One region of the Acetonema longum DSM 6540 genome, then DNA from elsewhere that is predicted to be linked to it. Evidence: riboswitches for the same ligand, from Rfam matches in the RefSeq annotation. Region 1 holds a riboswitch; the other holds the start of a gene.

The links. A riboswitch is a leader RNA that binds a small molecule or an ion and turns the genes downstream of it on or off. The one in region 1 is predicted to bind molybdenum cofactor.
Region 2: another riboswitch for molybdenum cofactor. It lies ahead of modA (molybdate ABC transporter substrate-binding protein); the one in region 1 lies ahead of ALO_RS19925 (molybdopterin-binding protein).

Annotation. Positions count from the first base shown of each region.
Region 1 is NZ_AFGF01000280.1:511-16,142, reverse strand. It holds gene ALO_RS19995 (sodium:solute symporter family protein) at 1-340, opposite strand, end outside; gene ALO_RS19990 (M20 metallopeptidase family protein) at 424-1,599, opposite strand; gene ALO_RS19985 (TM1266 family iron-only hydrogenase system putative regulator) at 1,965-2,249, shown strand; gene hydG ([FeFe] hydrogenase H-cluster radical SAM maturase HydG) at 2,239-3,660, shown strand; gene ALO_RS19975 (response regulator) at 3,710-4,072, opposite strand; gene ALO_RS19970 (DUF2161 family putative PD-(D/E)XK-type phosphodiesterase) at 4,341-5,078, shown strand; gene ALO_RS19965 (MFS transporter) at 5,075-6,235, opposite strand; gene ALO_RS23405 (MogA/MoaB family molybdenum cofactor biosynthesis protein) at 6,263-6,751, opposite strand; gene ALO_RS23400 (MOSC domain-containing protein) at 6,751-7,188, opposite strand; gene moaC (cyclic pyranopterin monophosphate synthase MoaC) at 7,190-7,669, opposite strand; gene moaA (GTP 3',8-cyclase MoaA) at 7,673-8,650, opposite strand; partial or broken gene ALO_RS19940 (metal-dependent hydrolase) at 8,791-9,458, shown strand; gene nth (endonuclease III) at 9,498-10,127, opposite strand; gene ALO_RS19930 (nucleotidyltransferase family protein) at 10,165-10,797, opposite strand; gene ALO_RS19925 (molybdopterin-binding protein) at 10,814-11,839, opposite strand; molybdenum cofactor riboswitch at 11,938-12,069, opposite strand; gene ALO_RS19920 (PFL family protein) at 12,224-13,582, opposite strand; gene ALO_RS19915 (ACT domain-containing protein) at 13,842-14,111, opposite strand; gene yqeC (selenium cofactor biosynthesis protein YqeC) at 14,248-15,042, opposite strand; partial or broken gene yqeB (selenium-dependent molybdenum cofactor biosynthesis protein YqeB) at 15,054-15,632, opposite strand, start outside.
Region 2 is NZ_AFGF01000040.1:69,131-84,762, forward strand. It holds gene ALO_RS05035 (GntR family transcriptional regulator) at 1-176, shown strand, start outside; gene ALO_RS05040 (hypothetical protein) at 805-1,200, shown strand; gene ALO_RS22015 (YjfB family protein) at 1,368-1,541, opposite strand; gene ALO_RS05045 (lysophospholipid acyltransferase family protein) at 1,704-2,645, shown strand; gene ALO_RS05050 (hypothetical protein) at 2,842-4,596, shown strand; gene ALO_RS05055 (hypothetical protein) at 4,601-4,795, shown strand; gene ALO_RS05060 (hypothetical protein) at 4,918-5,238, shown strand; gene ALO_RS05065 (amino acid ABC transporter ATP-binding protein) at 5,505-6,230, shown strand; gene ALO_RS05070 (transporter substrate-binding domain-containing protein) at 6,266-7,081, shown strand; gene ALO_RS05075 (amino acid ABC transporter permease) at 7,081-7,752, shown strand; gene ALO_RS05080 (amino acid ABC transporter permease) at 7,749-8,399, shown strand; gene ALO_RS21710 (CAP domain-containing protein) at 8,612-9,550, shown strand; gene ALO_RS05090 (hypothetical protein) at 9,692-9,922, shown strand; gene ALO_RS05095 (type III PLP-dependent enzyme) at 10,085-11,251, shown strand; gene ALO_RS05100 (helix-turn-helix transcriptional regulator) at 11,378-12,304, opposite strand; molybdenum cofactor riboswitch at 12,420-12,548, shown strand; gene modA (molybdate ABC transporter substrate-binding protein) at 12,612-13,406, shown strand; gene modB (molybdate ABC transporter permease subunit) at 13,436-14,128, shown strand; gene ALO_RS05115 (ATP-binding cassette domain-containing protein) at 14,130-14,771, shown strand; gene kamA (lysine 2,3-aminomutase) at 14,969-15,632, shown strand, end outside.

The sequences.
Region 1 (15,632 bases):
CATAATTTGCCGTCAAAAATTGCGGAATGGTTTGCAATCCGGAAGAACGCAGCGGTCCGGCATAAAAAACCGATAACAGCCCCAGGGCAATACCTGCTCCCAAAGTGAACCACCATGCCGAAAATCCGTAGCTAAACGCCAGCTGTGCCGTCCCGACAGTGGATGCGCCACCCACAATCGTCCCGATAATGGTGCCGGTGATCAAGACAACGCCGGAGGATTTACCGCCCAGGGTAAAATCGGCGGCAGTTTTCACCTTGCGGGCCGCGCTCAAGCCAATTCCGGTCACGATGACCAGGGTCGCAATCAGACTTGCCATATGACCAGCTGTAAATTGCATACTATATCACCTTATCCTGATTTTTGTGGTCCCCTCCTCTTAAATTTTTATTACGCCAAAAATACCTTATTACCTGCCAAGCGTCAAGAATTTTGCGCCCGGACAACCGTTTCCGCCAGCACTCCTGTTCCCATCCGCAAGGCAGCTTCATCAATGTCAAACCGGGGATGCTGCTGAGGATAGATCGCATTGTCACGGTTGCCTGCTCCGATAAAAATCATTACGCCCGGGATAAGTTGCTGATAGGTTGAAAAATCATCTCCCACCATGACCGGCGGTATTTCCCGCACCGCTTCCTGTCCCAAAACGGCGGCTCCCGCCGCCGCAGCCACAGATGCAAACTGTTTGTCGTTAATCACCGGCGGACAACCGAAAGTTTTGTTAACGGTACATTCAGCGCTAATTGCGCCGCACAGCGCATGGCACAGTCGCTCAAGACCCGCAAAGATTTGGTCGCGAGTAGCCTGATCGAAGGTACGGACCGTTCCCCGAATGACCGCTGTTGCCGGGATGGTATGAAAAGATTCGCCGGCCTGCAGCATTCCCACCGATATAACAGACGGTTCCAAGGGATTGGTATATTGTCCCGCAACCTGGGGCAATGCCGCTACGATTTGAGCCGCCGCCGTCAAAGCGCTGACCGCCTGGCAGGGCGCCGAACTATCCCCTTCTTTTCCCCGAACCTGAACGGTAAACTCGTCCGACTCAGCCATCATTCGGCCCCGGCTGTAGCCAAGGGCACCTACCGGCAAGTCAGACCGGAGGTGCATGCCGAAAATGGCCGTCACATCGCGCAATGCCCCGTCTTCAATCACGCCTTGCGCCCCTCCCGGCAACGGCTCCCGGCCCGGCTGAAACAGCAATCGTACAACGCCGGAAAATTCCCGGCGCATTTCCGTCAGGACCTTAGCTACCCCCAGCAATATAGCAATGTGCCCGTCATGGCCGGCTGCATGGCACCAACCATAATTTTGCGACTGACAGGGCCGGTCGATTTCATCTTCAACCTGCATGGCGTCCATATTCGCCCGTAAAGCAATAATTTTGGCGGACGCCCCGGGTCTCTGCCCCCGAATATCCGCCATGACGCCGGCCCCCGCCACAGAAACCGGCTCCAGGCCCAATTGCGTCAATTTTTCCTTGATCTTGCGCTGGGTATTGTATTCTTCGTCCGCCGGTTCCGGATACATCCGAAAGTAACGCCTCAGTTCAATGATTTCCGTCTCATGGTTTCTCACTAATTCCTGTATTCCAGTCATAGAACCTCCCGGAGAATTTACCTCTGTCAATATACAGGCTTAGTATGCACCTTATGGATAATTTTAACTCAGCTGTCTGTTTAGCTGTGTTTCTCGGGTATGCCTGCGGACATCAGCCGGCGGCGATGACAATTATAATTTTCTTTTGGCAGAAAATATTGTATAATAAACTATAAGTCTGACGGGAGGTATTTTATAGATCTTCCAAAGGATGATAAGTTGTCTGTTCTGTATCTGACAGCAAGGGCGGGGCCTGCGTAAAGGATGTAGGAGCTGTAGTCCAATCTGCCTTTTTCTGTCCCTTTTTGTGCGCCGGTGTGCGCCGGACAGAAAAAGGCCATTTTACTTACAGGAGGTGTTTTACCGTGTCCAGGCGTTTAGGTGTCATCGGCATCGTAGTGCATAATCCCCAAACGATATCCGACAAGGTCAATTTGCTCATTAGCGGCTATAGTCACATGATTATCGGCAGGATGGGCATTCCCCGTCCGGAAGAAAGCGTAGGTATTATTTCTCTGATCGTCGAAGGTTCTACCGATGAAATCGGCGCCCTGACCGGTAAACTGGGGCTCCTTCCCGGCGTCACGGTTAAATCCGCCCTTACCGGCAAAAAATCCATCGTGAAGGAGGAACCCCTGAATGATCAATGAACACCAGCGTTCTACCGACAGCTTTATCGACAACAGTTTAATTATTAAGTTGCTGGCTGAGGCCAAAATCACGGCTCAGTCCAAGCCCCTGGTGAAGGGCATTATCGAAAAAGCCAGGGCAGCTAAGGGATTAAGCGCCGCAGAGGTCGCCGTTCTGCTTGAATCAGACGACCAGGAGCTGGAACAGCTCCTGTATCAATCGGCCGCTGACATTAAAAAGACCATCTATGGCAATCGAATTGTGCTGTTTGCCCCTCTATACATTTCCAACTATTGCGTCAACAACTGCAAATACTGCGGCTACCGCAGCGGCAACCGGACCCAGCGCCGCCACCGTCTGAGCCCGGAGGAAATCAAGAAGGAAGTCGAAATCCTGGAATCCCTAGGACATAAGCGCCTGGCCCTGGAAGCCGGTGAAGACCCGTTGAATTGCCCGATTGACTATGTTATCGACTGTATTCGGGCCATATACAGCGTCAGAGACGGCGCCGGCCAGATTCGCCGCGTCAATGTGAACATCGCCGCCACCACGGTTGAAGACTACCGCCAGCTGAAAGAAGCCGGCATCGGCACCTATATTTTGTTTCAGGAAACATACCATCGGCCTTCTTACCAGCAGCTGCATCCTACCGGTCCCAAACGGGATTACAACTGGCATACCACTGCCATGGACCGGGCCATGCAAGCCGGTATTGACGATGTGGGCATCGGCGTTCTCTACGGCTTGTATGACTATAAATATGAAACCGTGGCCATGTTTTTGCATGCCGAGCACCTGGAGAAAACATTCGGCGTAGGACCTCATACCATTTCCGTGCCCCGGCTGCGCCCAGCTGGCGGAGTCACCCTGGATGAGTTCCCTTATCTGGTGGATGATGCGGCCTTTAAAAAAATCATTGCTATCATCCGGCTGGCCGTTCCCTATACCGGTCTCATCCTCTCTACCCGGGAAAATGCTGAGTTCAGGGACGAGTTGTTAGTCTGCGGCGTATCGCAAATCAGTGCCGGTTCCTGCACCGGTGTCGGCGGCTATCAGGCATCCCAGGCGATAACGTCAGAAGATACCGCTCAATTTGAAGTCGGCGACAGCCGCTCCCCCAATGAAATCATTCGTCTGCTGTGTCAAACCGGCTATATCCCTAGTTTCTGTACAGCCTGCTACCGTCAGGGTCGCACCGGCGACCGGTTTATGGCCTTGGCCAAAAGCGGTGACATCCAGAATGTCTGTCTTCCGAATGCCCTGCTGACTTTGAAGGAATACCTGCTGGATTACGCCGACCCGGCCACCCGGGCAGTCGGTAAAACCCTTTTAAAACAACAATTGGCCTGTATCCCGAATCAAAAAACCCGGGAACAGACCAAAAGAGAACTGGATAAATTAGAGACGGGGACTAGGGATCTGTATTTTTAACATGCTAAGCTGCCATTCGTCCCGGACTGGCAACAGCGCCATTCCGCCCTCACTTCGAAAGAGCCCGATTGAAAGACTCCAAAACCCGCTCCGGCTGAAAAGGCTTTACAATAAAATCAACCGCCCCGGCCTTGACAGCTTCCAAAACCACTTCCTGCTGTCCCATAGCGCTGCACATAATAATCTTAGCTGTGGCATCCAGTTTTTTAATTTCCTTTACTGCGGTAATGCCATCCATATCCGGCATGGTAATATCCATGGTAATAATATCCGGACGCAGGTCCCGGTATTGCGTAACGCCTTTGGCACCGGTATCCGCTTCGCCGATCACCTCGAAATTGTTCTGGGTTAAAATGTTTTTAAGCATCATCCGCATAAAAGCGGCATCATCCACAATCACAACCCTAGCCATAATTGCCTCCTATTATTACTACATTTGCACTACTTTCATCGTCCCTGATGTCAGCATCGCCCAATTGCTCCCATAAATCCCCGCCTTTATACACTTCCTTTGCCCTGGACCATAAGGTAATGACCATGCAAAAATAAATGTGCTATCAACTTAATTGGCTAAAACAGCCAAAAAATCCTGCTGGCATTAGGAATAAATTTCACGGCGTAAATTCCCTGCCCTCCACCGGCAGGGAATTTACGTGAATAGTAACGATCGAGGTGCATCAGTGAAAGAAAAGAGAACCTTCTCCCTGCGGGAAGAAGATCTGTATCCGGCGGTACGCGACTATCTCATCAGCCGGAATTGTACGGTAAAAGGCGAGGTCAACCAGTGCGATGTTGTTGCTGTAAATCAGGCGGGAACAGTCTTGGTGGTAGAAATGAAAGTAAGAGTAAATCTGGAGGTGATTTTGCAGGCGGCGCTCCGGCAGAAAGTCGCAGACCTGGTCTACATCGCCGTACCCAAAAACAGCAAAAGCATCCTGACGAAAAAATGGAAGAGCATTTGTCACCTTTTGCGCCGGCTGGGAATCGGAATGCTGTTAGTCACCTTCAGAGGCAAAACGTCCGCAGTGGAAGAATGGCTGGAGCCTGAACTCTGCGGACGGGAGTCCGGAAAAAAAACCGACAGCCGGCAAAGGAAGAAACTGCTAGCTGAGTTCAACCGACGGCATGGCGATTTAAACCCCGGCGGTACCAGAAGAAAAAAACTGATAACCGTTTATCGGGAAATGGCCATTCACATTGCCGCCTTGTTGGCCAAGCACGGACCCTTAAGTATAAAACAACTGAAGGAAAGAGGCGCCGATACTGAAAAAACAGCCGGAATTTTGCGGGATAACCATTATCTCTGGTTTCAAAGAATTGCCCGAGGGGTATATGCCCTGAGCGACCAAGGCGCGGCGGATTTAAATAATTACCGGGAAATCGCCGATTGCTATGTACCCCCGCAGGACCCCGTTTAGCCCTTAACCGCCAGCAGCCGCCGGAATGAAACTTGATACAAAATCATATAGGTCAGCGTGTAGCACGCCGCCGCGGCAAAAACCGTCTCATACCCCCAATGGGACGCAAGGTTGCCCATGATCATCGCCCCCGCCGCAAACCCCACATCTACCGCCATGGTGTAGAAGCCAAAGGCTGTACCGCGATTAGCCGGTTGAGTGGAGGCTGTGATAATCGTGGCCATGGACGGGAAGGCCAAACCATAGCCGATACCTAACCCAATTCCTGCTATAACCAGCATCCAGGGTGAAGACGAAAATTCGATCAGCAGCATGATCACCGCGAACAAACCTAATATGTACAGTGACAGCCTCTGGGCCGTAAGCCGGTCACAGAGGCTTTTTACCCAGAAACGGGAAACAACAACAGCGACGGCATAGGACGCATAAAAAGCACTGAGCCCGTAGATGCCCCGGCTGATCATCAACAGAGGCAGAAAGGTCATGGCCGTGCCAAAGCACAGAGATACCGCCAGCAGGCTGGCCGTAGGCACATAAATTCCCGGATTGGCAATCACTGTCCGTATTGGCAGGCTGTCAGCGGCAACCGGTTTTATTTTTAATTTCGCCTCTTTGGGAAATAGTAACAGCGACATAAAGGTCGCCGTCACTCCGGCCACGATCACCCACAAAATTCCACCTGCCTGATACAATATATTAGCAGTAGATGAAGCGATGCCCACGCCGATCATGGAAAACAGCGTATATGCTGCCACGGCTTCCGCCGTATGCTTTTCTTCATGCATTAAAGAAGCCATCGTCAAAGCAGCGCCGGCATAGGTGGAAATACCCACGCCGTGCAGAAACCGCGATAGAACAGCCGATTCCAGGCCATGGCTAAACCGGTAGCTGATAATGGCCCCAATCGACAGAACAATCCCGACAGCAATAATTCGCACACTGCCGTAGCGGTCCACCGCTTTTCCGGCAAACAACCGGAAACTAACCGCCCCTACTGCGAAAGCTCCTATCGCCAGCCCCACCTGGGAATCGTTCATTCCTAGGCCATGATAATATACCGGCAATACTGGCAGGAAAAAATTGGTGCTCATCCAAAAAAACATATTGGCAAAAATGAGACTGATAAAAGCAGGAGTATAAACTTCCCAGTTAAACACGCATGATCATCCCCCGGTAAAATGATCTTATGGCCGAGCGCATTCCCCAGCCTCCCCTTTCATAATCGCTAATCCATGATCCAATGCCGGCAGGATGAATTCCAGGCACTCCCTCACGCCTTTGGGACTGCCCGGCAAGTTGATGATCAGAGTGCTGCCTCTTATGCCGGCTACTGCCCTAGACAGCATAGCCCTGGAGGTTTTCTCCAGGGATTTGGCCCGCATGACCTCGGGGATGCCGGGAACCAGCCGGTCGATGACGGCAAGAGTGGCTTCGGGGGTTACATCCCGAGGTCCCAGGCCTGTGCCGCCAGTAGTCAGGATCAGGTCGATATGAATCCGGTCAGCCATGAATTTCATTTGTTCTTCCAGGGCCATTCTTTCATCCGGTACAACGATATAGTGTTTTACCTCACCCAGGTCAGTCAGTATTTCTTTGATGACCTGGCCGCTTACATCTTCCCGCTCGCCACGGGAGCCCTTATCACTGGCAGTGATAATGCCGATGCTGTACATCAGTCGATCACCTCAATTTCATCGCCGACTTTGATCGGACCGCCCTGCCTGACAATGGCAAAAATACCTTCCTTGGGCATGACACAGTCGCCGGCCTGATAGTAGATAGCGCAGCGGTTGTGACATTCTTTTCCGATCTGGCTGACTTCCAGCAAGGATTTTCCGATGCGAAGCCGGGTTCCGACCGGCAGAGAGATCAGCTCCATGCCCTGGATAGTCAAATTTTCGGCAAAGTCCCCCGGATTCACATCCAGTCCCATGTTGCGCATCTTTTCAATACTTTTCAAAGCCAGCAGACTGACCTGCCGGTGCTGGAAGCCGGCATGAGCATCGCCCTCCAGCCCCAGATTGGGCAACAGCATGGCTGCACCGACATTTTTCTTGCGTTCGCCTTTGTTGACACTGGTACATACCGCGACTACAGTTCCTTTACCCATGCTATTTATCTCCTCTCGAATAGATCCCGCTTTTGCCGCCGCTCTTGTGGAGCAACTGAATGGATTCAATGGTCATGGATTTATCTACGGCCTTACACATGTCGTAAACGGTCAGGGCAGCAACCGATACTGCGGTCAGGGCTTCCATTTCCACGCCGGTTTTACCGGTGGTGGAGACAGTCGCTTGGACAGTAATGCTGTTTTCCGTATCATTCAGCGTATAGTCAAGCTTCACACCGGTTAATAGCAGCGGATGACACATGGGAATCAATTCCCATGTCTTCTTGGCCCCCATAACTCCCGCCACCTGGGCTACCCCCAGCACATCGCCCTTGCCCATTTCGCCGCGCCGGATCAGGGCCAGAGTCTCGGGCTGCATGACGATGCGGCCTGTGGCAACCGCCACTCGTTTGGTTTCATTTTTTTCAGTAACATCTACCATGCGGGCCTTGCCAGACTGATCAAAATGAGTCAGTTCCATCCGTTACCCTCCAATTTGAGACATGTTGCGGCAAAAACCAGGGGCATTCATTCGGTCCACCAGATCATGCCCGGCCGGTTTGGCGGTAATGGCCCTCTCTAAAAGCCGCAGCAAATTTTTATCACTGATCTCGCCTCTTAGGGCGGTTTTGATATCGTATTCCTGGTTGGACAGCAGACAGGGTTTGATCTTGCCGTCAGCTGTCAGCCGGACACGGTTACAGGAACCGCAGAAATGTTCACTGATGGGAGTAATAAAGCCAAAGGTTCCCTTGCTGCCGGACAGGCGGAAATATTTAGCCGGCCCGTTAGCGTAACTCATAGATGTCGGCGTCAGCAGGCCGCCCAGGGTTTCAATAGTCTGTTTGAGAGCCGGAATACTCATACCGGCGGAGACATCACACTGACTGATGGGCATATATTCGATAAACCGAACTGAAACCGGCGACGTCTGCACCAGATCGACAAAATAGGAAATATCACTTTGCTGTAAGATATCCGTCAGGACCACATTCAGCTTCACCGGAGAGAGTCCGGCCAACAAAGCGGCTTCCACTCCCTCGATAACCCGGGACAGTTTTCCGCCGCCGGTGATATGACTAAAACGATTGACATTTACAGTATCCAGACTGATATTCACCCGTTTAAGTCCGGCAGCTTTTAACGGAAAGGCCATCTCAGCCAACAGGCTGCCATTGGTAGTGACTGCAATATCCTCAAAGTATCTTAGAGCAGCCACTTCTCTGACGAAATCCGCAAATCCTTTACGGATCAGCGGTTCACCGCCGGTCAGCCTCACCCGCCGGAAGCCGGCCCGCCCCAACAGACTGAGCAGGCGCAGGATTTCTTCATAGGTCAGAATATCGGCATGTTCCAGCAGCCTCACACCGGCAGCAGGCATGCAATATAAGCAGCGGAAATTACAGCGATCCGTCACCGAGACCCTAATATATTCAATGTTGCGGTTAAAACCATCTCTCACAGCATCATCCCTCTCCAGATGACTTTATACTGTCTGCTGACCCTTCCGGGAAAAAGGAAAGATATTGAAAACAACGAATAGTATGAGTGACAGGAGCCAAAATATAACCGTCCCTGACTTGGGACAAGGAGGTAATTTCCATGCAATTGCGTTTTCTCGGCCATGCTTGCTTTCAATTGACGCGAGATCATGTTTCTCTGATATTTGACCCGTTTTTAAGCGACAATCCGTTTCAAATCGCCCAGCCGGACGATATTCATTGCAATTATGTCTTGGTCTCCCACGGGCACTCCGATCACCTGGGTGATACAGTAACCATCGCTAAAAGTAATGGGGCCACTGTCATATCCACCGCCGAAATTGCCCATCTTTGCAGTGAGCAGGGCTGCGCCACCCACGCCATGCATCTGGGTGGCAAGCATGCCTTTGAGTTCGGTTATGTCCGCCTGACTTTAGCCTTTCATGGCGCCGGGGTACCGGGAGGTCATGCCTGCGGTTTCATTGTGAAATTTCATGGGAAAACCTTCTATTTCGCCGGCGATACCGGGCTGTTCGGCGATATGGCCTTGCTGGGACGGCTGGAATCCATTGATTATGCCCTGCTGCCCATTGGCGACAACTATACCATGGGGCCGGACGACGCCGTTGAGGCCGTGGGCATGCTCAAGCCCGGAAAGTCATTCCCATGCATTATAATACCTGGCCTCTCATTGCTCAGTCACCGGATGCATTCAAAGAAAAGGTCGAACAGCGTTTCTCCATCCCTGTGGAAATCATGATACCGGGAACCACTCTCGCCATTGGCTAATGCCCATCCCTGGCGACACATCCGGAGCAGGCAGCAGATCTATTGCCGTGAAGGACACAGTTCGGCCAGGATGCATTGCCCGCACAGAGGCTGGCGGGCTTTACAAACTTTGCGGCCATGCCAGATCAGCCAATGATGGGCTTGGCCCCACTTTTCTTTGGGAATGGCTTTCATTAGTCCTTGTTCCACTGCTAACGGCGTGTCTCCTTTAGCCAAACCCAAACGGTTAGCGACCCGGAACACGTGGGTATCAACCGCCAGGGCCGGCTGCCCGAACAATTGACTTAACAGCACATTGGCGGTCTTACGGCCTACGCCCGGCAATTGAATCAGATCGTCAAACGCGGCAGGCACCTGGGACTGATAGCGGTCAACCAGTATTTGACTGGCTGCCAGGATATTTTTAGCCTTGGCATGATATAAGCCGCAGTCTCTGATCAGTTCTTCCAGCTGGCCCTGAGACAGGGCCAGCATGCTCTCCGGGGTATTATAGCGGGGAAACAGCCGGGCTGTAATCAAATTCACCCGGGTATCAGTGCACTGAGCAGACAGTACTACCGCCACCAGCATTTCAAACGGGTTTGAGTAATGCAACGCCGTGACGGCATCCCGGTATTCTTCAGCCAAAAGGCTGAGGATTTTTTCTTTCATCGCTTTGGTTGTTCTCACCTGATGCCCTCCGTATCAAAATAGCCGTTTAAATTCTTCATTTGCAGAAACGCGAAGCGTTTCTCTCATCTATCAAATCGTCTTGCCAGTGCCGTAAAATAGTCTGATAGTCTTCCTCTGTGTCAGCATCCAGAAAATAATGGGGGGCATCCACCGGTACGCATCCCAGTTCAGTCGGGTGCGTGCGCAGGATTTCCCTGGCGCCGCAGTCACCCTGTAGAGTCAGGAGGTCCTCCCTCCACCGGTTCAGGTCAAACAATACAGGATTGCCGCGCTGTCCCTGAAACACCGGCGCCACTATGCTGCCCTGTCCGGCGTAATAAGCCCGGGCGATGTCCTGAAGGACGGCAGCCGGGATCAAGGGTTGATCCGCTAATAAATACATGACGGCCACGGCCTGCCGGTCTACCGTCGCCAATCCCGCCTTCAGGCTGGCAGCCTGGCCGGACTGCCAATGAGGGTTAACCGCAACAGAAACGGCAAGATCAGCAAGAGCCCGGGAAACTTCCTCGCCATAGGCCCCGGTCACGACGATCACCTGTCCCAAAGCAGCGCGGCAGGCGGCATTGGCTGCCCACCAAACCATCGGACGTCCGCCGAGGGGCAGCAGCTGTTTAGGTTTGCCCATTCGGCTGGCTGACCCGGCCGCTAAAATCACACTGGCAATCATAGCATCATACCCGGCATTACTTGCCAAAAGGGCAGACAGGATAGGCGCACTCGCCGCATCGCAGGCAGAGACCGCCATACCCCATAGCCGCAATATCCGGTTTGCCTATTTTTTCTCCGGCTAATACCCGGGGAAAGATCATATCAAACACTGTTATGTTGTCATACATGCCGCAGGCCGGCATACCCATCACGGCGATATCGCCCAAATAGGCCAGCATGAACATGGCTCCCGGCAGCACCGGTGAACCGTAGCTGACCAGCGAGGCGCCGCTGGCAAGGATCGCGTCCGGAGTCACGTCATCCGGATCCACCGACATGCCGCCGGCAGCAATAATCACATCCACCTTTTGGGCTGCATAGTCCAGAATCGCTTCCCGGATCTTCGCGGCATCATCGGGACAGAATATGATCCCGGCTAAAGTTGCTCCATATTGCTTTATTTTTTCGGTGAAAACCGGCGCATAACGGTCCTGGATGCGGCCGTAAAACACCTCATTGCCGGTAATGATCACGCCTACCCGCAGATTCCTGAGGAGGTGCACTGAAATCATGCCCGGACAGTTTCGTCCAATCTGCTCCACAGTTTGGACGGTTGTTGCCTCTACAACCAGCGGAACGACTTTCACGCCGGCAAGGATCTCGCCGGCTTTTACGATTGTGTTGCTGTGGCGGGTGGATAATACGGCATGCTCAACCAGGTTTACCGCTTGTACCGCCGCTTCGTTCACCTTGAGCAACCCGTCAATCCCAGCCCGAATATTGATTCTTCCTTCCGACGGTTCACTGAGAGTAACATTGTCTCCGGCCACTGCCCCGGCCATCCGGCTGATGGCGTCATTTTCATGCACCTGACCCGGCTGCAGATCAATTAAATAGATATGTTCTTTACCGATGTCCTTTAGATAGGGAATATCCTCAGCGCGAATCAGATGTCCCTTTTTAAATGCCGGCCCCTTATATTCGCCGGGAACAATCTTCGTCATATCGTGTCCCAAAACCATCCCTACAGCGTCTTCAACCCGTACCTGCCTGATCGTCATCCTATCTCCTCCAGCTCCGACTTGTGGGTCAACCGTACTCTATAAAAATAAAAGCCGCTTCCTGTGCGAAAAATGGACAGGAAGCGGCTAAATCACCTGAAGCCGTCATACGTTTTCCTTTCCAATCACGCGGAGGCACGGGCGTTTCCTTCCGTACCCGAATCGGCCGTCCCATCATAGAGCCCATCAGCAGGCTCCTTAGACAATACGGCTCGGAAAACAACGATATGAAGCAGTTGAGTATAACAGAGAAAGCAACCTGTTCTACCCCTGCTTGTATTATACGCTATCCGGATGATTTGCGCAAAGATTTAAACGATACTTGCAATTTACAATTGAACGTTATAAATCAATACGCATACAGGTGAAGCCGCCTATGGCCGGCTAATTCGTCAGGCTGCGGATAGGGGCGGGAATTCTGCCGCCACGGGCGATAAAGGTCCCGGAACCAAAGGGATTAACAGCTAGAATCGGGCTATGCCCTAACAAACCGCCAAACTCTACCCGGTCGCCGACCGATTTACCGGGAACCGGTATAATGCGCACTGCGGTCGTTTTATTGTTAATCATGCCAATGGCTGCCTCGTCGGCGATAATCGCCGCGATGGTGGCAGCCGGCGTGGCGCCGGGAACGGCGATCATATCCAGCCCTACCGAGCAGACACAAGTCATGGCTTCTAACTTTTCGAGGGTCAGGCTGCCCCGCTCCACCGCCGCGATCATCCCGGCATCTTCGCTGACCGGAATAAAGGCGCCGCTTAATCCGCCTACATAGGAAGACGCCATCAGTCCGCCTTTTTTCACCGCATCGTTGAGCATGGCTAAAGCAGCGGTAGTGCCCGGCGCACCGCAACTCTCCAGACCGATCTCTTCTAAAATATGAGCCACGCTGTCGCCCACCGCCGGCGTAGGCGCCAGGGACAAATCAATGATGCCAAAGGGTACTCCCATGCGGCGGGAGGCTTCCTGGGCCACTAATTGGCCCACTCGGGTGATCTTAAAAGCCGTCTTTTTGATGGTTTCAGCGACAGCCCCCAAGTCCTTGCCCCGTACTTCCTCCAGGGCCCGTTTGACCACTCCCGGTCCGCTGACCCCCACATTGATGGTTGTTTCCGGTTCGCCAACCCCATGAAAAGCGCCGGCCATAAACGGATTATCCTCCGGTACATTGGCAAACACGACTAGCTTGGCGCAGCCCAAGGCATCCCGGTCAGCGGTCAGTTCCGCCGTACGTTTAATAATTTCGCCCATTTCCCGGACGCAGTCCATATTAATGCCGCTTTTGGTGGATGCCAAATTCACCGAAGAGCAGACTCGCTCGGTGACGGTCAGAGCCTCCGGAATCGAGCGAATGAGAATCTTATCGCCGTTAGTGTAACCTTTTTCCACCAGAGCGGAGAAACCGCCGATAAAATTGACCCCCACTTGTTTCGCCGCCGCATCCATAGCCTGGGCCACCGGTACATACGTATCGGTCCGGCAGCTTTCCGCCGCAATGGCCATGGGGGTGACGGAAATACGCTTATTAATGATGGGAATGCCATATTCGGCTTCGATATCTTCACCCACCCGCACTAATTTTTCAGCAGTCTTGGTGATTTTATCATAGATATTGCGGCAAAAAACAGACATATCCGGATGCCCGCAGTCCCGTAGACTGATCCCCAGCGTAATCGTCCGCACATCCAGTTTATTTTCCTCAATCATCCGGTTGGTTTCCAGAATATGTTGCAATGAAAGCATGATAGGCCTCCTCCGTTAACCTTTAAGGAAATCTGAATTGGGAACCGTTCAAAAGGTTCATATGCTAGGTAAGAGAAACGCCTGCGTTGCCGTAACTAGTGAAGAATTCAGGTGACTTTTCGGCTTATAAGAAATTATTCGCTACTACCTATCTCCCGAAAAGTCACAAATTCTGATACAGCGCGACGAGGACGGGCGTGAGACTTTACGTTCGCCAGAGGCTGAAGTGACGCAGATGGGCCTTTTCAACGGATTCCCGCTAAATCTGGTGCATGCTCTGGAAAATTCCCTCATGCTGTACTTTAATATCCAGGCCAATCGCCTTCCCTTTTTCCTTTAAAAACTGCTGCAGGTCCTTTAGCGCCATTTTAGAAAAGGTCATATCGGCAATCATCACCATATTGAAAAAGCCATCCAAAATATTCTGATTGATATTCAGGATATTGATATTGTTCTCAGCTAAGATAGTGCTGACCATCGCAATGATACCAACCCGGTCCTGTCCCACAATTGTTACCACGATTTTCATTCCGGCCACACTCCTTTCTTTGTAATCGTTGCTTTTCTTACAAGGACAAAAAGCAATAATATTTATTATACACAAAAACGGAGAAATCCCAAAGTCTTTTTCACAGAAAGGCTCGTTAAGTTACTCTATCCAATATCTACTGCGCACAGGCGGCGGAGCAGTACCAAAAATGATTTTGCCGCAGACTGCCCGCCATGACGCCTACTAGCCGCCGGTCACCGCCATAGTGTAATATAGCCCGGGTCAATTCCCGGCATTGCCGGATATTTTCCGGCGTTTCCACCTTATTAATGCAAGGCAGGATTCTGGCGGCAGCGGGAGCCTTTGCCAGATACCCGGCAGGATGAAACAATATGGCCAAAAGCGATTCAACGCTGACCGGACCGGCAGCGGCAACCTGCAAAATCTCCGCCAAACGTTCCGGGCGATGAGCAGCCGTTTGAATGGATTGGCCGATACAATCTATGCCAATCACCGGAATAACCAAGTCGGAGCCAGCTGGAATCACCGGTTCGTGGGGCAAGTGTCCCTTCAGGGATTTTCCCGCCGATCCGTCTGCCTCCACCAGGCAAATCAGGTCCGGAAATTCCTGCTGCAAACTGTCCAGCCATTCAGGCGGCACGCCGGCAATTTTGCGATGATCCTGCCGATCCGGCTCCCTGGCGAGAATCAAGGCCTGAGACTTAGTCATCATACCAGCTGCGGCGGCCTGACAGGCAGCGTAATCAGCAGCATAAACCAACGACGGCCCCTCTCTTGCCGGCAGCCACAATTTAGTGGTGGTAGTGGCGATGACCGGCAGATTCTGATCTCCCAGAACTGCTAGAAGATAATACATCAGACTGGTCTTGCCCCCGCCGCCGATCAAGGCAATAGTGCGGCATCGCCAGTCTCTGACAAGCGCCGTCCAAAGTCTTCTTGTCTGATCCATGCTTGCTCTCCTTACGGACATACCCCCAAGGACAAGAGCGCCTCCAGCACTCCGCCGCCGATGGCCCGGGCCTTATCGGAAATGGTGTAGCAATGTTCGCGCTTACAGCGGGGATCTATGTCGCCGACCTTCATACCAGCTGTGACCGTAAGCCCGTCTTGCAGCAGTCCCCGCAAAACTCCGGTAATTTGCGCCGTAACCGCCCGCCCGTCCACATAAGCCACCGTCTCACCGGCTGAAACCACATCGCCGATATGCCTGGTCCCTTGAAACCGGCCGGCAGCTGGCGACCGTAAAAGGCGCTCCAAGGTATAGCCGCCGATATCACCCGGCCTGCCGGTATTAGGATAAGCCTGTCCTTCATAAATACACGCGGCCTAAATCGTGGCCCCGCATACTTTCGATAACGGCATGGACATCCCGGCCGGCGGTAAATCCCGGCCCCACTCCGATAACAGCGGACGCCGCATTCAGGGTTGTGCCCAAATTTTTCTTGGCCAGAATAGCATCTACCACAGCAGCCGGTTTATACAGCCGGATGCTCTCGCCGCCGGAATCGGCAATAACTGGTATGATCCCGTCTCTTATTT
Region 2 (15,632 bases), on a different contig from region 1:
CCCGTCTGGATTCTCTCCGGTCGCCGCAACGTCCGCCCCATGTGATCGATGAGCATAGAGCCATCCTGGATGCTTTGGCGAAGCGCAATCCCGATCAGGCTGAACAAGCCATGGTTCACCACGTAAAAATGGCTTACCGCAATATCTCCAGTCATTTTCCCGAAACCAACCGGTAATGCATCGGAACCGGACGTTTTTTGTCCGGTGAAATAGGGTTTTTAAGCAACAGGCGAACATCATTGAATGTTCGCCTGTTTACTTTTCAATCAGGCAAATGCGGCGCAGCAATGCTATCCGTCTTTTTGCTGTTTCTTCCTGGCCCGGAATTTTTACCTTCATCAGACTGGCGCCTGTATTGTCGCACCGGCGTTTGGCCTCGTCATAGAAAAACCAGCGGAATTTATGCGCCTCATTTGGTAAATACTAAAATTGACAGACCAAGGTGAGGCATAAGTAAGTGGTAGATAGTAATTGTTTACTTTATTAAACATTTATTGTCAGGCTTGTCTTGATTTTGTCACAGTTATCAGTTATAATTTCCAATACAAGGATAAATTTTCCAATTACAAGGAGACGATGTAATATGTTTTATTTATTTCAGGTAATTATCCTGGCATGGTTTTCCAATTACATATCGCGCAGACTGGCGAAAGAATAACGATTTGACGAAGGACCGCCCAGGGGGCGGTTTTTCGTTACCCAATCGATCAGATTAAAGTAGTTTTTGATTTTATCCGATAATATCAATGACAATTTAACGGGCGGTTGTTTAGATTTGCCCAACAGCAACAGGGAGGGTTCAGGATGGATGTGAGTCGAGTAGGATTGACCCTGTCGACGACCGGACAGGGAAACAGCGCGGGGAAAAATTCCGGCACGACAGGCGGCAAGGCGGCAAAGCAACAATATGTTACGGTTCAGGAAGGGGATTATCTATACACCTATTTGGTTATCGGCGATCATATCAGAGTCCTCATTGGCCGTACGGCGGCGGATAAGGAGGATGATGAAGGAGAACAAAGCGGGCAAGAGCAGGATCAGTTAACCGGCATTGATGCGGAAGCGGCAGACAGACTGAACGTTGCGGCTAATCAGACCGGAGAAAATAATAAGCGGAGACTTCTTGAATATGCTTCCAATATGGATGTTGAAACTTTTTTACAATGCCGGCAGACAGTAATGGCAAAGCAGCATGCCTAGAAAAGACAGCAGCAAGGCAGACAGAGCTGGAGGAAATTTCTAGTTCAAAAAAGCCAAAAAATAAGCAAACACCGCATTCAAGCCGCAAGGCATGAAGCGGTGTTGTCTGTCTTTTAATTCACATTTTTAATGACACAGAAGCCGCACCCAAAGATGCGGCTTGGTTGCTAGGCTTTTACATCGACAGCGCTTCCTAGACTGGGGGATGGAGGAACGAGAATATTCAACATAGCCTGCTGGCTTGCCTCGGTGGTATCCAGCGCCTTCTTGAGCAGCAAAATACCGGCATTCCCTTGTACCTGAGCTTGCGAGTTCACTGTTGACAGTGCAGCAATATCCATAAGACCCCTCCTTTGGTTATAGTATACATCGGCCGGAGGCAAATAACAATGGGGTATGGCTGCCGTCATAATTTCGTCATACTTTTTACTTATAATAGTAACCGAAAGAGGATTCGTAATTTTTGCATGAATAAGCCGTCTGGAGCTGAATGGAGAGCAATGATGAAAGGATTTGTACAATATCACATACTTAAAATTCTCAGTCATTTGATTTCTTTTCTGCCTTATTCACTGATTTGCCGGATTGGCCGGGGAATAGGACGTCTTTATTTTCGGGTGGCCGGGGGACAGCGCGAACGGGGAATTGAGCAGGCCATGCACAGCCTGGAAATTCCCTATAATGAAGCCAGAGGGCTAATTCGCGAAGTGTTTTGCAACTTGGGGCAAACATTGATGGAAGTCTTGTATATTCCGGCATTAGCCCGCAAGGATATCAGCCGGTATGTTTCCATTGAAGGCTTGCCTTATTTGGAAGAAGCTTTAAACGCAGGGCGCGGTGTGGTGCTCCTTACCGCTCATATGGGTAATTGGGAATGGCTGGGCGCTGCCCTGGCGCATACCGGCCTGCCGATAACCACCATCGTTAAACCGCAGCCCAATGCGCAATATACCCGCATCCTGAATGAATACCGGAGACAAGTTGGATTAGAAGTCTTTAACCGCGGGTCGACAGAAATTGTCAAGGCGGCCCGGGCGCTAAAACAAGGCAAGGCATTGGGCTTTCTCGCCGATCTGGATGGCGGGACGGAAGGCATATTTGTGGATTTTTTTGGGAGTCCGGCATCTACACCTGTTGGTCCGGCGCTTTTTGCGAAAAAATTTAATTCTGCCATTATCCCGGTATATGCCTATCATCTGCCTGGCGGCGGCCACCGGGTAGTCATAGAACCGCCGCTGTCCTATGAGCATTGTGTCGACCCTGAACAGGAAATTTTGCAAAACACGGTAAAAATGACCCGCACGATTGAAAATGCAATTAGAAAGCACCCCTCGGAATGGTTGTGGTTTCTCAGGCGTTGGCATACGCCGGAAGACAATGGAAAGAAGCGGAGTTTCATTGACCGCCGTCCGAGCCATACGGCTGCTGATCCTGCCATCCGGTAAAGCTGGCTGCACAGCCAATGATGAAATGAAAGCCTATAACAGCCCCCTATGTAGAGTCCTAATCCTACATAGGGGGCATGTTCTTTATAATGAATAAAGTTAGGACAAATGCTCTACTGACGGTAGCAGGTAATTTAGCGATTTTTGACGAACCATATACTCACATTGAGTAGGCGAGAGTGCAAGAGGTGATTCAATGCCAAGCAATCGCGTCGTAAAAGCGGAGACCCTGATCCATGCAGATGTCGAAGATAGGCTCCTGACTCTGGAAAATAGTCTCCTTGTGGTTTCCGGCAATATCGGTTTAGTATCCGGCCAAATGGAAGCCGTCAGTCGCGGGATGATCTCTATACAAGCCCAATTGGCCGAGTTGGCTCAGGATTTCCACGATTTTATCCAGCGGGATATCATGGCTAAACAGCTCCAGTTAGCGGAGACGAGACTGGTAAAGGTGCGGCAGGAACTTGAGAATAATTTTGGTCACTATGATGAAATCCGGCGGCGGACTACCGGCATCATCCAGACAGTGGATGTCAATATTGTGCGGCAGGAGACCATTTGCAGCGTAACGGAAGAATTAATGCTGGCAGTTCCGCGCTATTGGCTCGCCCCGGGTCTGATTGCCCTGGCTGCCTGGCTGAATGACAATCAATTGCTTGCCGAACGTGCCGTGCGGGAGGCGCTGCGCCGGGATGATGAGAAAACTTCGCTATTTTTCGCCTTGGTATGCCGGCGCGGCAGCAGGCTTCAGGCAAGCCGGATCTGGCTCGAGCGCTATCTCAGTCTGCAAAATCCGCAGGCACTGGACAGGCAGATTGTAGTATTAATCGACGCCTTTGCTAACGGGGTGTTTGGACCCGATATCCAAGGTCAGTGCGTAAAGCCCATAGAAGCATGGATTCAGGATCTTTCTGCTGCGCCAGGTTTTAGGGAGGAACAGCAAAACCTGTGGACCGCGGCCCTGGAAGCGAAACTGGCTGACAGCGATATTGGCGGGTACCATTATCTTCGCCAGTACAGTCCTGAATGGGATAAGCTGCAGGCGGCATTGATTGGCGCAAGATGGCATCAGATGATTTACGATGATTTTGCAGCACTGTTTATGGCTGCGGCAGAACCTGAGCCGGATCTGATCGCAGCCGTTGATGACTTATTGGCTAAGCTGGCGACCTGCTTTGATAAAGAAGAACTTCCGTTGCGGCGGGATGAGCGCCTGCTTTTGCTGATTATTGAAGAACAGGGTGATAAAAAGGCGGCCCAGAGCCGTTATGAGGCGGAATGCAAGGCACTCGATGAAACGATCGGTTTCAGCCAGCTGTTAACGAATTTTGCTCTGCATCCTGCACTGTCTCAAGCATCTAAGGCGACACAAAGGCTGGCTGTCGCCCTGTCCCGGGACTGGATTATTAGGGCTTATGACCGCATTGCGTCTCAGAGACGGTCAGAAGCGCCGCAGGAGATTACCATATCTATTGAAGGGTGGCGCGGGACGATCCCAGTCGGCGCTAATGGGCAGGAATTGATCGATTCCCTGGACAATTATCACCGGGAGCAAATGGAACAGGCTCTCCAGTCAACAAAACTGAATTTGCTGGATTGGTTTGCGGTTATCGCCGGTATCGATTTTCTGATTTTAGGCGCTTATTTTATGAATTTCTTTTATTTTGCCATCGGCCTGGGCGGAGTTATCTGGTTCTTATCGGTCAGGCAAAAAGTACGTAAGTATAGAAGGCAAACCAGTGAGGTTTTAGCCAGACTGCGTGATGATTCACGGCAAATATTGCAGGCGGCGTTAGCTGAGGCGGCGGAATGGCAGCGCAGCTATGCTGCAGGGGAAGCAGCAGCGGCGAAGGTAGGGCAGTTATTAACTGCGATTACCCCGGAGCGGTATATTTTATCCAGGCAGGACATTGCCCGTCCGGCGATAACCCGGGCGGTGCCACAGGGGTGAGGCTATGGAAAGGCAACTTCCCGATCACTACAGGATTACTTTGGGCATTCAACAGCCGGAAGAAGAGCGGGAAAGCCCTGGCGGCAGCGGCAGCAATGCCCGCGGCAGGATGGAATCACCGCTGGCTTCCCGCTTTCCCGGCTGGGATCTTTTGCCCCCGCCCCGTCTCAACTGCAGGCGGGAAACCGAAACACGTTGAAAGGCGCTTGGCGCCTTTCTTTTTTTTATGCATCCGGCGGGTCAGTCATAGTTTTATCATATTTCTCCCCTATAATTTAAATCAGAACCCGGGAACCCTAAAAAACCAAGAGGGGATATAGTATGAACAATATAGTAAAGAAAACCATTGTCTATTCTCTGATAGGCATTATGCAATTGGGATGGGGCATGACCGCTTTAGAGGCGGCATCCAGACAAGACCGATGTGAGAAAAAATATGAAAAGCGTCACGTAACCCGGGCGCAGCGGGTCAGAGAAGAAAATGAACGGCATCGGCGCGAGATGCAGCGGCGTCACCATGAAAGCGCGCGTGACTGGCGTGAGCGTCAGAAACGGGAAAAAGACCATCATGAGGAGGTCATGAGAACGATTGGAGGCTTGGCGCTGCTGGCGATCATACTGAACAATGCTGATGGCAATTAGAGGGTCAAAAACGGCTGACTCTGCGGCAGCACCATGGAATATACCGGTGGTTATGGAAAATTAAGATTTTGTCAAATTTACTTGATTATACGAAACAATCGCGGTATAATTGTTATCAATAATACAATGAACAGAGACATTATACCGTTGTGGGAGGATTGACAATTCCATATCCATTGGCGAGCAGAGACGCTCCATTCGGGTGAAGAGTATTTCACTGGATGAAGCGTCTTTCTTTTGTAGTTTTGAAGAAGGGAGGAATGCGGTTGATTACACTGCAGAAAGTAAATAAGTTTTTTGGCCGGAATCATGTTTTAAAAGATATCGAGCTGACCGTCCGGACCGGAGAAAAATTGGTGGTGATCGGTCCCAGCGGTTCGGGAAAAAGCACGATGATCCGCTGCATGAATCTGCTGGAGCGGCCCGACAGCGGCCAGGTCCTGGTGGATGGGGTCAACATCACCCCAGCCGATGCACCGGTCAATCAGGTGCGGCAATCCGTCGCCATGGTGTTCCAGCAGTTTAATTTGTATCCTCATAAAACCGTATTGGAGAATCTGACCCTGGCGCCCATGCTGGTCAAAGGCGTCAAAAAAGAAGAAACCGAAGAAACCGGCATGGCCTTTCTGGACAGGGTGGGCCTGAAAGAGAAAGCCTTTGCCTATCCATCCCAGCTTTCCGGCGGCCAGCAGCAACGGGTGGCTATCGCCCGGGCTCTGAACATGCATCCCAAGATCATGCTGTTTGACGAGCCTACCTCAGCTTTAGACCCGGAAATGATCAAAGAGGTGCTGGATGTCATGGTGGACCTGGCCAATGAAGGTATCACCATGGTGGTGGTGACCCATGAAATGGGCTTTGCCCGCCGGGTGGCCGACCGGGTCATTTTCATGGATGAAGGCCAGATCATGGAGCAGGGAACGCCGGAACACTTTTTTGTCAACCCGGAGAATGACCGGACCAAATTGTTTTTGAGCCGGATTTTGCATTAGATAGATTAATAAATAAAAAGACGGGGGAATTTAGCATGAAAAGACAATATTTCCTACTTTCTCTGGTAGTCCTGTTCATCATCAGCCTGCTGGCGATGGGATGCGGCGGCACAGCCCCGTCTCAGCCGGCTAAAAGCGATGCGGCGCCGGAAATTAAAGCGATCCAGGACCGGGGTATCTTAAAGGCCGGCATCAAGGTGGATGTGCCGAAGTTTGGCTATAAGGATCCGCAAACCGGTAAGATTGAAGGATTTGAAATTGATCTGGTCAAGGCTCTGGCAAAAAAACTGGTAGGCGACGAAAATAAAATCGAACTGACCGGCACAGTGGCCAAAACCCGCGGACCGCTGCTGGATAACGGCGATGTGGACCTGGTCGTCGCCACTTTTACCATTACCGAAGAACGCAAGCAAAGCTATAACTTCACCGATCCTTACTTCACTGACGGCGTGGCTCTGCTAGTGAAAAAGGCCGGCGGCTATCAAAGCCTGAAAGACCTGGCCGGCAAAAAAATCGGGGTAGCCCAGAGCTCCACCAGCCGTAAAGCCGTTCAGGCCGAAGCTGACAAACAGGGCATCAAAGTGAATTTCCTGGAGTATGGTTCTTATGCTGAAGTAAAAGCGGCCCTGGATTCCGGCCGGGTAGACTGCTTCAGCGTGGATGCGGCTATTTTATTCGGTTATCTGGATGCCTCCACCGTCGTTTTACCGGATCGTTTCAGTCCGCAGGAATACGGCGCGGCTACCAAGAAATCCAACGTGGCCTTGGCCAAGCTGGTGAATGATACGTTTAATGACATGAAAAAATCCGGCGAGATGGATAAACTGCTGGCGAAGTGGGGTCTGAAATAGTGCCCGGCCCCTTCGCCGGGTTTAAATGGCTGGCGCTGCTGCAGGACTGGCAGGTGTTCGCCGAAGGGCTGGCCACAACGATTGCCGTGGCTGCCCTGGGGCTGACTCTGGCCCTGGTTCTCGGGACCCTGCTGGGTATTGCGGGCGCAGCACCCGGACGGATGTTCCGCCTTATCAACCGGATCTATGTAGAGTTCATCCAAAATACGCCTTTAGTGATTCAGGTTATCTTTTTGTACCATGGATTGCCTCACATGGGCATTGTCCTGTCGGTATTCGCCATCGGCGTGCTGGGGGTAGGCGTCTACCACGGCGCCTATATCGCCGAAGCCATCCGCGCCGGCCTGCAGGCGATTCCCCGGGGGCAGCTGGAAGCAGCCTATTCCCAGGGGTTTACCTATTGGCAGGCCATGCGCCATATCATCCTGCCTCAGGCCAAACGCATCGTCTATCCGCCCGTCACCAACCAGGCAGTCAGCCTGATCAAAAATACCTCAGTCCTGGCGATGATCGCCGGCGGTGACCTGATGTATCATGCCGATTCCTGGTCCAGCGGCAATTTATACTACGGTCCGGCTTATGTGGCAACCGGTCTTTTGTACCTGGCTCTTTGCTATCCTTTGGCCAAATATGTCCGATATCTGGAGAAAAAGGCGGAGGTAGCCCTATGATTCAGGAATTATTGCATCCGGCAATCGGATTGTTTTTCCTCGACGGCCTGCTGGTAACCCTGCACATCGCGGTATCGTCTATTGTCCTCAGCCTGATCTTTGGAACGGTCTTAGGAGTGGCTCAATACTCACAGTCGCCGCTTTATAGCAGGATGGCTACCTTTTATATTGATACCGTACGGAATATCCCCCTCCTCTTGTTCATCCTGGTGGCCCGGTTTACTACCGGTCTGCCGCCTGTTCATTCCGGTATTTTTGCCATGACCGTCTTTACTTCGGCGGTTATAGCCGAAATCATCCGGGGCGGCTTAAACTCGGTTCACAGGGGACAATGGGAGGCGGCCCGTTCCCAGGGTCTGTCTTATTATCAGACTTTGAGGCATATCGTATTGCCTCAGGCATTCCGTAATGTGATTCCCCCTTTATTATCCCAGTTTACTACGGTAATTAAGGATACGTCCTTTGTCTGGGCGGTAGGAGTGGAGGAACTGACCGGAAGAGGCATGATCATCATGGGCAAATATGGATCCACCTCCCAGGTGTTTGCCATCTTCGGCGCCATCGCCGCCACTTATTTTGTCGTTAATTACCTGCTTTCGCTGGCCGCAAGATACCAGCATGGGCGATTGGCCGCCCGCAGCTACTAAGGGAGCGTTGAAAAAGGTCCCCGGATTCGAGGCGCGCCGAGGGAGAGTATTAGCATAAAAACCGTTCAACTGCCTGGGCATAGTTCCCAGAACAGTTGAACGGTTTTTGTATGAGAAGCGCAAATTGAAGGAGTTTTTGCCGTTTGGGCCGAAAATACAACAAGCATGAATCATTCCATTTACAATTCAGTTACATGTGAGGAGGCTGAGCAATGGTTTCTTTGGGAAAGAAAATGGGGCGGCTTTTTCTTTTGGCCGGTATGACGTTATGCCTGATGCAGGCTGGCGCCGGGGCGGCAGCATATGTAGCAACTGAAAAGCCGGTTTATTCACCTGGCGAAGCTATTGTGGTCATATTTAAAGATTTTCCCGCAACCCAGTCCGGCTGGATTACCGTTGTGCCAAGCAGTGCCAATCCTGAGCAGTACGGGCAATGGTGGCCTCTGAGGGAGCAAGCCGGTGGAACGTTGATTTTCGACGGGCTGCCGGCTGGCGAATACGAAGTCAGAGGTTTTTTTGACGGAAAAAGTAACCCTCAAAGCATCAAAACCCCGCTTCAGGTCCAGGTTAAGGCCTCATTCAGCATTGTCCGTGAAGCCAAACCGGCTTTACCGGTGGTGTCTGTTAAGGAAACAGAAAATCTGAGCGCCCAGGAGGCCCATTTGGCCAGGCTGATCAATCAGTACCGGCGGGATAACGGCCTGGGGGCTATCCCGGTATCCCGGACATTAACCCGGGTAGCCAGACTGCATGTAAGAGATCTGGATCAATATCAGCCGCAGAATGCTACGGACAGCCGGGGCCTGCCGGGCAATCTTCATAGCTGGTCCGACAAGGGCAATTGGACATCCGTGATTTATACCGCCGATCACCAATATGCCGCCGCCATGTGGAATAAGCCGAGGGAAATCAGCAATCAGATTTATTTGGGCAATGGATTTGAGATCGCTTTTGGCACCCAGGGACATCAGGCGACACCGGAAAGTGCGCTGGCTGCCTGGCTAGACAGTCCCGGACATAAAGCCGTCATTATGGAAAGCGGTGACTGGCAGGATAAGCACTGGCCAGCTATGGGAGTCGCCGTATATGGCGGATATGCCGTAGTTTGGTTTGGCGACACAGAGGACCCGGTAGGCTATTATAGCCTTTAAGTGACAGAAAACTTAGAATTAAACTAAGGTATTTTCAAAAGAAATTTGGCAGGATATAATATATATGTACATGTCGAATTTTACCGCTACTGTTTAATTATACTATATTACTAATTAATGAATACCAAGGAGGTTTACTCAGTGAAAGAGGTATCTATTGAGGCCTTGACGCCGGGAATGACCCTCGGTCGCAGCATCAGCAGCCCGGATGGGAAAATCGTGTTAAGCCAGGGGACTGTTATTACGGAGTTTTGGCTGACGCGAATTAAACAATGGAATTTAGGAACAGTCATGGTTACTGAACAAACCGGCCAGGAGGAAATCTCCGAAGCCGAACTGGCGCACCTGTTGCAGCAGGCTGGCACGGTTTAACACTTCCCGGTTTCCTCAAATTTCTTTATTTCTTCCTCTTTTCATATTTTCATATTGCACTTTTTTTGTGGTATGTTAAAATCATATCGTATCTTTTTGGTGAATACTACTATCATCATTTAGTAGTCTAAGTGAAGAAATATGAATGTAGGGGAGAGTGTTATGTATAACCAATTTCGCTTGACGCAACAAGCTGCCGAAGCACTGGCAAGCAACTATGGGACGCCTTTGTTAGCTCTTTCTACTCAGCAAATCGAGTATAACTACCGTTTTCTGCAAGAACATTTGCCAGGTGTTACTCTTCATTATGCGGTTAAATCTAACCCGGCGGCGCGTATCGTTGATACCCTAGCGCAACGGGGCTCTCATTTTGACGTAGCTTCCGACGGCGAGATGGAGCAACTGACGGCGCAGGGAGTAGCGCCGGAACGCATGATCTACGCAAATCCTGTTAAGACGATCCGCGGTTTGGCTACTGCCAGCCGATTGGGTATTCAAACTTTTACCTTCGACAGTGAAAGCGAAATTGGAAAAATGGCCAGGGAAGTACCAGGCGGCAGAGTCCTGCTGCGGGTACGGGTGGAGAATTCCGACGCCCTGGTTGACCTGAACAAAAAGTTCGGGGCTCTGCCTTCTGAGGCATTAAGACTATTGAACATTGCGCATGAGAAAGGACTGGATGTAGCCGGCCTGTGTTTTCATGTCGGCAGTCAATCTCACAGCGCTCAGCCATATATCGAGGCCATTAGGGTCTGCCGTTCCTTGTTTGATCAGGCTATTGCCGCCGGACTTCCCATGCGGATTCTGGATATTGGCGGTGGCTTTCCTATTCCGGCCGGTGAAAACCCGGTTGATGCAGGCCAACTGTGCGATCAAATCAGTGATGCTCTGGGCCGGTACTTTGCCGGTGTTGAGATTTGGGCTGAACCGGGCCGGTTTATCTGCGGCACTGCCGTGAACCTTTTGACCCGGGTGATTGGCTCTCAGGTCCGGAACGGGCAACAATGGTACTTTTTGGACGAAGGGCTTTACGGCTCCTTCTCCGGTGCGATTTTTGATCACTGGGATTATGAAATGGAGAGCTTTAAGAGTGACAGGAAGATTCCGGCGACCTTCGCCGGACCCAGCTGCGATTCCATGGATGTGATGTACCGGGATAAACTGACCGCGCCGTTGGAACTGGATGATCTTTTAGTAGTGATCGGGTGCGGCGCCTATACATCAGCCTCAGCTACTGTATTTAACGGATTTGCCAAAGCGCCGATTGTCGTCTGGGAAGACCAGGAAGAGGCGGTCGCTGAACAGCTCTGCTTTCGTTGCGCTGTTTGACAGAGGATCTTTAATGGCGCCGGTAAGTTGAGATATTGTAGACAATCCCCGGATGTCTGCCCTGCGTGCATGACGTCCGGGGATTCTTTTTTTGTCGGAGACAGGGTGAATTGAAGAAGGGGGGCCTTAGGTCTCGGCGAGGATTTTGCCGGTCTCGGACACATCATACCCGCCCAGGCCGGCGATCTCATCCTGGAATTCAGCGGAGCGCAGCACTTGGAACAGGGCCTGAAAGTGGGGTTTGGACATATCTTCCTGGCGGATGACAATGTCGTAGCGTTCCTTTTGCAAAGGGATAAAGCCAATGTCTGCCACCTGCAGAGCGGCTTTTTCGATGCCTAAGCCTACATCAGCCAGCCCTCTGGCCACATAGCCAGCCACTGCCAGATGACTCATTTCCTCATGGTCATAGCCGGCGACGGCGGCGTGGTCAATGGCCAGCAGCCGCAGATGCTCGTCCAGGAGAACTCTGGCCCCTGATCCCCGTTCCCGGTTCACAAACCGCAACCCGGGCCGGGTTAGATCAGACCAGGTCCGAATGCTCAGAGGATTGCCCTTGGTCACATAGAAGCCTTCCATCCGGTAGGCCAGGTTGATGATCAGGGTCTTGTGCCCCGGCAGCAGCCGCCGGACATAGGGGATGTTGTAAGTATCGGCATCGCTGTCCCAGAGATGAGCCGTGACTACATTGGCTGAGCCGCGATAAAGGGCCAACAGGCCATCGATACTGCCGATGTAGTTCCGCAGAAAGCGGGCATGGGGCACTTCTCGCTCCAGGCGGCGGGTCAGAATGTCCAGGACTATGTCCTGCCCACAGATAATCAGACCTTCCTGCTCTGGGAAAGAGGCCGGGGCAATGGGGCTAAGAGTAGGAGCCGGCGAAGTTCCTTTGGATTTTTTAATATAGACCGCCAGGTCCGGAGCCTCAATCCGCATTTTGCGGCCGATGCGATAGGCGGTCAGTTCGCCGCGTTTTACCAGTTCGTAAACGGTAAAACGAGATATTTTGAGGATCTTGGCTATTTCTTCCGGGGTGTAAGAGATATCGTCCATATAGTTCACCTCTATAGAAATTATGAAACATTAGATATTGCACGCACCGCTAATATAGATTATAATAACAGCAAATATAAGTATGGTTTTGTTTGGTTGTGTTGAGTTATGTTAGAGACTAATCCGTCTTCGAGCCTTGCTGCCTACCGACTATTCCATGGCAGCCTGGCCTGGGCTTCGGTCCGCGGGTATTACCGGAAACGGTCATGCCTACCGATTGTAAAGGAGGGGATTGCGGTCCGGGCAATGTAGCCCTGCTCTCTCCGGGAGCAGGGTTTTAGTATTATTATGGAGGAGGAAGTACATAATGAAAAGAATCTGTCTTTGGTCTCTGATTATTATGATCGCGGCCGTCTTTGCTGCCGGCTGCGGCGGCTCCAAGGAGTCTCCCAGGCAGGCCGCTCAGCCGGTAGAACTGTATGTATCGGCGGCAGCCAGCATGAAAGATGCTCTGCTGGAAATTCAAAAACAATACGAAGCGGAAAATGCTAATGTGAAGCTGATTTACAACCTGGCGGCCTCCGGTACGCTGCAAAAGCAAATTGAACAAGGCGCTCCGGTGGATCTGTTCGTTTCAGCCGCTCCCGCCCAGATGAATGCACTGGAGAAGCAAAACCTGATTCAAAAAGAAAGCCGTAAGAATCTGCTGGAAAACCAACTGGTGCTAATTGCGCCGGAAGGATCGAAAGCAGCCCTTACCGGCTATGAGGACCTGACGAAAGACGCAGTGAAAAAAATTGCTATCGGTCAGCCGGATGTAGTGCCGGCCGGTCAATACGCCAAAGAGGCTCTGACCAAGATGAATCTGTGGGACAAGCTTCAGGATAAATTTGTCCAGGCCAAAGACGTGCGGGCCGTGTTGACCTATGTGGATACCGGCAACGTGGATGCCGGCATTGTGTACCGTACCGATGCGGCTGTAGCCAGCAAGATTAAAATCATTGCCGCCGCGCCGGCCGGAACCCATGCGCCGATTATTTATCCGGCGGCGGTACTGGCTAACGCCAAGCAACCCAAGGCAGCCGGCGACTTCCTGACCTATCTGTCAGGACCGGAAGGAAAAGCAGTCTTTGAGAAATATGGTTTCGTGATGGCGAAGTAAAATTCCTACCGGGTACAGGGGGGCTATTCATGCTTGACTGGCAGCCAGTCGTCTTGTCGATAAAAGTCGCTTTAATGTCTCTAGTCGCTGTGGCTATCCTGGGAGTAGGAGCGGCATTTGTCATGCGGCGCCGGGAGTTTCCCGGCAAAGCGGCGGTAGAGGCGGTCTTTACCTTACCTCTGGTCCTGCCGCCGGTAGTTACCGGATTCTTGCTGCTGCTTCTTCTGGGACGTTATGGACCGGTGGGCCGGCTGCTGTCAGAAGTCTTTCAGGTTCAGCTTATTTTTACTCCTTACGCCGCGATGATCTCCGGCACAGTGGTGGCTTTTCCCCTGATGTATCAGAGTGCCAAGGCGGCTCTGCAAAGCGTGGACCCTCATTTGGAAGATGCGGCCCGTACTTTGGGAGCCGGTGAAGGCAGGGTGTTTTTTAGCGTCACCTTGCCTTTGGCTTGGCCCGGTTTGCTGGCAGGCTTGGTGCTGTCTTTTTCCCGGGCTTTGGGAGAATTCGGCGCCACAATTATGGTGGCCGGCAATATTCCCGGTAAAACCCAAACTCTGCCTCTGGCCATCTATTTTGCCGCTGAGTCCAATGACCTGACTCTGGCCGGCCTGTATGTGATTATTATCAGTTTGATGACCTTTGCTCTGATTTTCTGGCTGAACCTCTGGTCTAAAACCAGAGATAAAAGGCGCATCATACCGTTCGGGGAGGTGGGGTAAGGTGCTGACAGCCAATATTGAGAAGAAGCTGCCTGATTTTACGCTAACCATGCAGTTTACCATGCAGAATGAAGTTCTGGTCCTGTTTGGACCATCCGGCTGCGGCAAGACAACCACCTTGCGATGTATCGCCGGTTTGGCTCAGCCTGATCAAGGGAAGGTCAGCCTGAACGGAGACGTTTTTTTCGACAGTCAGGTTAAAGAAAATGTACCGCCTCGGTTAAGAAAGATGGGGTACATGTTTCAGGATTTCGCCTTGTTTCCCCACATGAGTGTGAAGAAAAATATTGGCTACGGCATCAAGCAGCCGGGTAAAAAAGCCGATGAACTATATACCCGTTTGCTGGATCTTTTAAAAATCAGCCATCTGACCGACCGCTACCCTCATAGCCTGTCAGGCGGAGAAAGACAGCGGGTAGCCCTGGCCAGAGCCCTGATGGCCGAACCGTCCGTCCTGCTCCTGGATGAGCCCATGTCCTCCCTCGACAGCGAAACCCGCCGGGAGTTGCAGGACGAACTCAAGCGTCTGCATACACTGTGGCAGATTCCGTTTATTTTGGTCACTCATGATCTGCACGAGGCCAGGAAGTTGGGGGACCGGATTGTATTTATGGAGCAGGGACGCCAGGTAGAGGGCCGTTAACCACGTGTTAAGATTCAAGAATAATTTAGTTTTATGCAACGACAGAGAGCTAATATTTTTGCAGAATACGACTTAGAAATAGCCGGACCTTTGGCCGGCTATTTCTTTTGGACCGTAATGGATGCGCATAATCCCCTGCTTCGGGCTGAATACTAATTTTGAGTCAAGGAATACCAAAATAGAGGCAGGGAAGCATTATGGCAATTTATGATCAAAAGCAGCAGGCGATTGCCGAAAAAATCGATCCCGAGACCATTCTTATGAATTGGAGGGATTGGAAGTGGCAGCTGCAGCACGTGGTGCAGGACATTGACACCTTTGAAAGACTGCTGGAAATTCGTCTGGAGGATAGCGAGAAACAAAAACTGGAGGAAACCCTGGCCCGGTTTCCTCTTTCGATAACACCTTACTATCTTTCCCTGATTGATGCGAAGGACTATCAGAATGATCCCATTTACAAGCAGGCTTTTCCCTCTGTTTCCGAGTTGCATGTGGGAGAGTTTGAGATGCGGGACCCGCTGCATGAGGAGCAGGATAGCCCGGTTCCGGGGATTACCCACCGTTATCCCGATAGGGTGTTGTTTCAGGTTTGTGGGATGTGTTCCATGTACTGCAGGCACTGTACGCGAAAGCGGAAAGTCGGCGACGAGGGGGCGGCGCCCAGCCGGGAGCAGCTGCAAGGGGGCATTGAATATATTAAAAGGACGCCTTCCATACGGGATGTTTTGCTGTCAGGAGGAGACCCTTTCCTTCTGTCGGACCAAGTGTTGGATTGGATTTTAAGTGAGGTTAGACGTATTCCCCATGTGGAGGTTATCCGGATAGGAACACGGACTCCGGTAGTCCTGCCTTACCGGATCA